Regions from separate parts of the Ensifer sp. Root127 genome, predicted to be linked through region 1. Evidence: predicted binding sites of a transcription regulator. Region 1 holds the regulator's gene; the other holds the start of a gene.
What was found. Region 1 encodes LexA, which represses DNA repair genes until DNA is damaged. Its sites were predicted from a motif close to TGTTCNNNNTGTGTTCNG; they were not measured.

Region 1 (4,084 bases):
AGTGATCCACCGGCACCGTCATTGACTTACGGCGGTATCAATGCAGGCTGGTTTGCCGGCATTCGGCGCCCATGCAGGGTTCCCCGGCACACCTTCCAAGGAGACGATCATGGCAAAAGGTCAAGTGCGAAGTAACCGCGAGGTTAGAAAGCCAAAGAAGGACAAGACTGTCAAAGCCGCCGTTGTGACGGAAGGCTCACAGGTGAAGCTGGCCGGCAGCAGTTTCTCCCTGGGCAAGAAAGACAAGAAGTAAGACGGTCGGCTTTAACCTCTCGAACTAACGACACGAGAGAGATATCCGTCAGTGGCCAGTCGAACTGGGGTGCGCAACGTCTCCGCGACATCCCGGCGCGACTGGTCGAGCACCCGCGGTCAGATGCCGGTTTCGTAGCGCGTTTGAACATCGTATGTATTTGGCTGGAGATGCGAAGATCGCTACAGGCGGATGCCGCTGGCCACTCGCACTCCATTACGGCGTCCAACATCATCGGAAGCATTTGCGGCGGGTATTGTTGATCAGCTGCCAGCGCCACGCTTTGAGGCGGGCGCCGGAAAATCGAAAACGCCAACGCACCTCACGCCAATCTTTGTGCCTTCATTGCCACAGCTTGAGCACCAGTGCTCGCCTTTCGCAAAGAACTGTTGAACACGGCACAGTGCCCGGCATGCTTGCTGGACTTCGGAACGAAAGCACGGTTCACATCGTTAACCAAACCATCGCCGCCACCTCTGATCTAGTGGACGTTCACCGTGCTTGCAGCCTTGCTTATCGCCTCGATTATCGCATCGCCTAACATCGCCCTCAGCGCTGCCACGGTCGACGACCTGCAAGCCGACTTCGAAACGGCCGTGCCCTGCCAGCAGATAGACGGCCGGAACGTTTGGAAGGGAACGATCGCCTACTACATCCAGTCCTTCGTCTATCAAGGCGACACGCCGGTCGCGACCGAAGCGGCCGACGCTGTGCTGCCGGAGGACAACTCCGCGGAAACCGTCAAGGAATTCGAGGACGCCTGCTCCGCGACGCAGCCGGCCTGATTCAGGCCTCCTCTAGCAGATCGCCCATCGATATTTCTGCTGATCCCTTGATGGCAGGCTATTTCCACTGCGTCCCATCGGCCGCGGCGCAACCGTGCGGCGGGTGTCCGTTGCCAAATGTCAGCTTCAGCCGGTCACAACCCCATTGATTGAGCGGCCCGGGCATCGCCGCATTCAACGCGATACCAACTTCGTCAAACGGGCTCTGCTTGTTATCCACGTATTGATACCAGCGAAACCCAAGGATCGCGGTCGCGGCGACAACGATGGTCAGCAAGATTTGAATCAGCTTCGTCATTAAACCCTCATTCCATAAACGGAAGGAGGCATATCAGCCTCGCGCGGCGCGTGCAGCGACGAGTTGGTCAATCTGCGCTTGATTGAACCAACATTCACAGAATTTTAGGCACTTGCGGAACACATATGGAACAGATAGTGTCTGTTCTTGATTTGTTTCACGCCTCTGGAGCGACTTGCCATGCTGACCCGCAAGCAACAGGAATTGCTTCTTTTCATCCATGAACGAATGAAGGAGTCCGGTGTACCGCCGTCCTTCGACGAGATGAAGGATGCACTCGACCTGGCATCCAAGTCGGGCATTCACCGGCTGATCACAGCGCTCGAGGAACGCGGCTTCATACGCCGGCTTCCCAACCGCGCCCGAGCGCTCGAAGTCATCAAACTGCCGGAAGCCTATGCTGCGAGCGCGCAGCCCCGTCGCGGGTTTTCGCCGAGCGTCATCGAGGGTAGCCTTGGCAAACCGCCCGCCCCTGCCCCCGCGGCGAAAACGCTGCCGGTTGCCGACAACAGCTCCGTGTCGGTTCCAGTGATGGGCCGCATTGCCGCCGGCGTGCCGATCTCGGCGATACAGAACAACACCCACGACATTACCGTGCCGCTCGATATGATCGGCAGCGGCGAGCACTACGCCCTTGAAGTGAAGGGTGATTCGATGATCGAGGCCGGCATTTTCGATGGCGATACGGTGATCATCCGCAATGCCACCACGGCCAATCCCGGCGATATCATCGTGGCACTAGTCGATGACGAGGAAGCAACGTTGAAACGCTTCCGGCGCAAGGGCGCTTCAATTGCTCTAGAGGCCGCCAACCCGGCCTATGAGACGCGCATCTTCGGGCCTGACCGGGTCAAGATTCAGGGCAAGCTCGTCGGCTTGATCCGCCGCTACCACTAAGCCCGTCTCACGCCAGCGCAATTCGAGGAAAAGTGCGGAGCGGTTTTCCGCCAGGAAATGCGTAAAAACAAATAGATAGAGCGCCTAGTGACTCCGTTTAAACCGGAAACGCTCTAGCCGCCTTCATGCCGGCCAGCCGCTCTCTTACTTCAACGTCTCGCCACATAGGGTAGCGAGACGGAGATTTTCGGATCGAGTGTTTTTCACGCTCGACGGATTTTACTCGTGAATCGAGTACTCGCCCAACTCGCAGAGATCCTGCTTGTCTTCAGTCGTGTCGAGACCGGAACCTTCTTCGAATTCAAAGCGCATGTCGTATTTGCAGACATCACGTCCGTCGGCGATGGTAATTTCCATGCTTTCGCCCGGATTAAGCACCTGCCGCCCGAAGACGTCGTCTTCCCACTGATCAACACCGACCGGCGATGTGTAGAAGTTCGTCAAAACGGCATTCGTCTTGTTCTTAAGCTGAAAGACGAGATCCTCAGCGCTTGCGGTGGCCGTCGTTACGGCAAGAATGGCAAGAGCAGTCAGGGCGATCTTATATTTCATTTTATGTCTTTTCCTCCATTGTTGGCTTTGTTTGACACTACCTATACGGGTCGCGCTGTTGGGATATTCATTCCCAGTTCTGTCTAGAGACAATATTTTCAGCACTGACAATAGTGACCGAATCACCATTTCGGGGCGCGTCCTCGCAAGGCCATGTCGTTGGCGACTGCGGACGTTCGCAAACTGGCGGGCAAGCGCAGCCCGGTCGAATTGCGCTTTGAAAACAGTGGTTGGCTGCGATGCGGGCAGCCTCGCTGCGCGTGTTGGACGCGCCGCATTGGCCCATGTTCCTTGCCCCCCGAAAACCGTACCTGCGTGCCGGCAGCATGTCCTTTGCGCAGGCACGCACAGCGTTTCACTTTCGACAATCGGGCTGCTATTGACGGAGAACCGCTTTAGCCAATCGCGCAGGCGCTGGGTGACTTGTTGCTTTCATCGTGCGAGGGGCTGAATCACGCGCTCGCCCGCCCTATCTACGTCACACTTTCGTTGACGCTCGCAACGAGCACGCGGCCGCTTACGCCACCGATGGCCGGTATTTCGACCGCCTTCGGATCTGCGTTCGCCTTGAACCTCGCGTGGGGCGTCGACCGCCAGCGGCATTCGCCGCTGCCAAACCTGTTGAGCGTGTGGCCGATGGCGCTCAATTCTCCTGAACGGAAACCCCGTCCTGGCCAATCTTGATCTCTACGCCGGTCGGTTTTGTTTCCTCGCGGTAGACATAGGCGCCGAGACCAATGACGGCGACGGCGAGCATGGCAATGATCAGATAGAGCCCATTACGGTTCATTCAGCAATTCCTCGCTTGGGTACGGTATGGGTAACTAGGTTCGTACCCAAGAAAGGCAACGGTGCGACGCGGACTGTTCGCTCCTCGCGCGGATGATGCAGGACGGATGCGAACGGCCGTAGGCTTTTTCTCCGCACGATCCGTTGGCCGAGCGCTCTTGCGACGCATCGGCTCGGGCCGCGGAACGTCCCCGACGTGGAGCACGAAAGCGTGCTGGCGCACGTATCGGGCACTTGGTCTGAATATGTGCCCGATGCGCGACGAGACGCCTCGTACCCCGCGCCTGAGCCCAATCGGCTGATGGCCCTACAACGAACGGCCTCAACGGGAGTGCGGTCCTCTGGATTGAGACTGCCCCCGAATGCGCTTGAGCACAAGCAACCCACCTCATAAGAAAGCTCATCAAATGCGCTTCAAAATCAGATGGATGATTGGATGAATCTCGATGTTCAGAACCTTGACGGAGCCTGCCACTGCGGAACGGTTCGCTTCAATGTGAAACTGAAGAG
Region 2 (4,084 bases), on a different contig from region 1:
CGGCAAGCGAATTGCGATCGACAACGCCGACGGCTTCGATACCGAGAGCCTTGGCGGTTTCGAACAGTTCCTGCGCCGAACTCGCACCGCGCAGGAAGGAAAAATGGGTCGTGACCTGCAGCTCGGCATAACTCATGCGAAGATCCCGTGCATGAACCAGCGGTGGCTTCCGGTTTCAGGATCGATGCCATCACCGGAGCGAAACACCCAGAGACGCTCGCCGGCCTCGTCTTCGATGACGAAATAATCCCGCACCGCCTCCATCTCGGCGTCTCGCTGCCACCACTCGCCGAAGATCCGTTCCGGACCGTCGGCGCGCTTGACCTTCCGGCGCGTGCCACGCCAGGTAATCGAGACCGGTGGACGGTCCGGCAGCAAGGCAATGGCCTCGATCAGCTCGGGACGGGCCAGCAGCCGGACCGGCCGGCGCCAATGGCTGACCCAGGTGACCTCGACCGGATTGGCCGCGGCGCTGATGCGATGGACGGAGCGCTCGGGCACGTCGGAGGCAACGGGTGCCACCCGATAAACAAGCTGGCCACGGTTGCCGTAGATATCGATCAGCGGCGTCACGTCCGTGACCTCGTCCTCGACCAGCGATGAGGATTTCTGACGCTCCTCCAGCGGCTCGGCCATGACGGCGACGAGTGTCAGCTTCTCGATCCCGAAACCGGGCTCGATCTTCTCCGTCCGATCGCGAAACAGTTTCGTCAGCCAGGCGACATCGCGCACTGGCTTCACCGTGCCGGCGCGGATTGCCTGCCGCGAACCGTCGACCTTTTCGACGATCAGATCGGCGCGCCGAACACCAAGGCCAAGCCTTTGCAGCTCGTCGATCAGTTGCACGACCAGCCGGCCGACATATTTGTCGATGGTTTCGGCAGCACCGATCGGTTCGGCGAAGGCGCGGCTCACCTCGACGAGCTCGGCGGTGCGGATCGGATCGATCGGTTCGCAGATGCGGCCGAACATCTGGTCCAGCCGCCGGCCAATCTCCGGACCGAAACGGAGCGTCAGCGGCGCGCGCGGCGTGTTGGCCAATTCGCCGATCGCCTGGAAGCCGAGCGTGCGCAGATCGCTGACGACTTTCCCGGGAAGGCGCAGCAACGATATCGGCAGCTTTTCGACGGCACGCGCGGTCTCGCCGGTCGGCGCGATGACCGTCTCGCGGCTGATGGCGCGGGCGCAGGCGTGTGCCGCACCCCAGGTGTCGGCGACCGCGACTCGGGGGGTGAGTTTTTTTGCCAGGAACTGATTGGCGATCTTGGTCACCATGGCGAGCTCGCCGCCCTGGAGGTGATCGGCACCCTCGGTATCCATGACGATCCCATCGATCCCATCGACCGCGACGATCGGCGAATAGAGCGTCAGCGCCCAGAGGGTAATGCGTTCGAGTGCTGCGGCATCCATTGCAGGATCCGCCTCGACCAGGATCAGGCCGCGAAACAGCGCCTGCGCTTTTGCCGCCGGCATGCCGACATGGACGCCGGCTTTCCTGGCGGCGGCGTCTGCCGCCGAGACCCAGCGTTTCGAGCCGCTCCTGGCGATCACGGCGATCGCCTGTTCAGGCGGAATAGACGGATCGGCGCGACGAATGCGATCCGTCGGCAGATCCGGAAGATAGATCGAGACAACCCTTGTCATCGCACGCCCTCACGAGAAACTCAGCACATTCACCCGCTTTTACGCGCATCAACTCCAGCAACCATTGGGCACTTCCGACGCCCGGTACTGGCAATTCCTCCGACGGCATCACGCTCACCCTCCACCGCGTGGTCGATGCTGTCGGCTGCCCGAAATCATTCGCCTCCGTCTGTCGCCGCCAACGTCGCACGGCAAGCGCCATCGTGCCCGTTCGCTCAGCCGCCAGCTGCAGCCGGCGCGAGCTGACCATCGGCAGGCGAACAAGTTCGCCAACGACTGCGCCGAGCCCACCAAAGGAAAGCCCTTCCTCCATATTTGCCAGAACGTCTTCCTCCCTATCGGATTCGACAAAGATCACCCGGTCGGGATGGAGGCCGACCTGGGCGAGCGCCGGAAAAAACAGATCGGGGCGCGTCAGGCACCAGACGATCGGGCCTTTGGTGCGGGCCGCGATGCCCGCCGCACACAGGGCTGCTGCCGCACCATCCACCGTCCCCGACCCGCCGCCTGCAAATTCGTGCAGGGCGCCATAGGCCAGACCACCTCCCGGGAGCACTGCATCGATTTCCGGCACCCCAAAGGACAGACAGCCGGCTTTCCTTGCTGATACGCCTTCCAGCAATGCAATGCGTTCGCGCAAATCGGAAATCACCCTTTCACGGGCAGCAGTCATCGTTCACGGCTCCCTTCAAGGTCGTGTAGGTGGCCGACATCATGTCGAACAAAATGCGGATGTTCTCTTTCTGTTCCGACCCAATAAAAGAGTCAAGCAACCGGAGGGATGGGAATATTATCCTGATCATTAGAAATGAGCAGAATACCTATGGGAATCAGCCCAATAGCGTCCTGAGAATTTTTTCCGGGCGCCTGCGAGCGCTAACCCCTTTGTGTGAATTGCGAGGACAAGTCGGGATCGTCACAGTGTCTTTAAGATTTTTCTGCTGAACTTCCGGCATGACGAAGCCTCCGAGATCAAAACCCCTCCTTCGTGACACCGAGGCCCCGATCCGTTCCCGGCCGCGAGGCAAGCGAAATCCAGCCCAACCACAGCTCCTGTTCGATCCCATGCCTGAGCGCGTCGAGCCTGCGCTGGCGGAATTGAAGACCCGTCCCCCAAAGGGAAGCGAGTGGAGCTGGGAGCTGAAATTGGATGGCTATCGCCTTGCCGTTCACATTGAACCGCGGGGGATCCGGATCCTCACGCGTGGCGGCCATGACTGGACGCACCGGTTTCCAGCGATAGAGCAGGCCGCCCGAGCGCTCGGGCCGGCGACGATGATCATCGATGGCGAGGCCGTTGTGCTCGACGAAGAGGGTCGTCCGGATTTTGGGCTGCTGCAGCAATCGCTGGGCGCATCCGGCAAACAAGCTGGCAACCGTGCCTCCGAAGCCGTCCTCTACGCTTTCGATCTTGTTTATCTGGACGGGCACGATCTGCGCGGAATCGAATACCGGTCCCGCCGACACCTTCTCGAGGACACGTTAAACGGCCCAAAGAGCGACCAAGCCGGCGCCGTCAGGCTATCGGAAACACTCGATGCCGAACCAGCCGTCCTGCTGGAGCATGTCTGCCGCCTCGGCCTGGAAGGCATCGTCGGCAAGCACCTCGACCGGCCTTATCGCTCGGGCCGGACCGGCGATTGGGTAAAAGTCAAATGCATTCAGGGCGAGGCCTTCTTCATCGTCGGTTATGAGAAGTCGGCAGCGTCCCCAGCCGGCTTCGGCTCGTTGGTGCTTGCTGCGTATCGTGGGGATGATCTCGTCCACGTCGGAAGCGTCGGCACTGGATTCAAAGAAGTCGAGGCGAGCAGGTTACGGAAGATGCTGGACACGCTCCGCTGGAAGCGAAAGCAGCCGCCCCTGCCCTATTCCGGAAGTGCCGATGTCATCTGGGTCGAACCGACCTTGATTGCTGAGATCGAGTTTCGCGCCTGGACGGCGGACGGGAAACTCCGCCACCCATCCTACAAGGGCTTGCGAGAACGCCAGGACAATGCCGAGGTCTTCCGGCTCGACTAGCGAAATCAGCGCCGTCCGCTAGATTGTCCGCCATTCGAGCTCAATCGGAGTAGATGGTCTGCTATGTGCAACCTTTATCGCATGGAAGACAAGGACTGGGTCGCAAAGTGGGCCCAGGACGCGGAAAGCCTGATCAATCTGATGCCAGCCTACCAGATGAACCCGGATCAGATGGGACCGATCGTCCGCAACACCGCCGACGGAAAGAAGCAACTGGTCCATGCGCGCTGGGGACTGCCTTCCCCGCGTTTCGCGCTCGAGAAGGCGGCCAAAGCGAAGGCCGAGAAACTTGCGGCCAAGGGCAAGGCTTTCGATCTCGAAGAGCTCATCCGCATGGAGGCCGACCGCGGCACGACCAATGTGCGCAAGCTCAGTTTTCCGCACTGGAAACGATGGTTTGGTGTCGAAAATCGATGCCTCG

Region 2: ASD03_RS20510 (ImuA family protein) is a predicted target of LexA. The motif match lies at 2,378-2,395, and genes of this name have one in related genera.

Annotation. Positions count from the first base shown of each region.
Region 1 is NZ_LMDX01000011.1:10,338-14,421, forward strand. It holds gene ASD03_RS39970 (hypothetical protein) at 110-253, shown strand; gene ASD03_RS13090 (hypothetical protein) at 751-1,038, shown strand; gene ASD03_RS13095 (hypothetical protein) at 1,097-1,336, opposite strand; gene lexA (transcriptional repressor LexA) at 1,517-2,233, shown strand; gene ASD03_RS13105 (hypothetical protein) at 2,453-2,785, opposite strand; gene ASD03_RS39975 (hypothetical protein) at 3,429-3,575, opposite strand; gene ASD03_RS13110 (GFA family protein) at 4,011-4,084, shown strand, end outside.
Region 2 is NZ_LMDX01000019.1:19,500-23,583, reverse strand. It holds gene ASD03_RS20520 (error-prone DNA polymerase) at 1-136, opposite strand, end outside; gene ASD03_RS20515 (DNA polymerase Y family protein) at 133-1,644, opposite strand; gene ASD03_RS20510 (ImuA family protein) at 1,565-2,317, opposite strand; gene ligD (non-homologous end-joining DNA ligase) at 2,599-3,663, shown strand; gene ASD03_RS20500 (SOS response-associated peptidase) at 3,727-4,084, shown strand, end outside.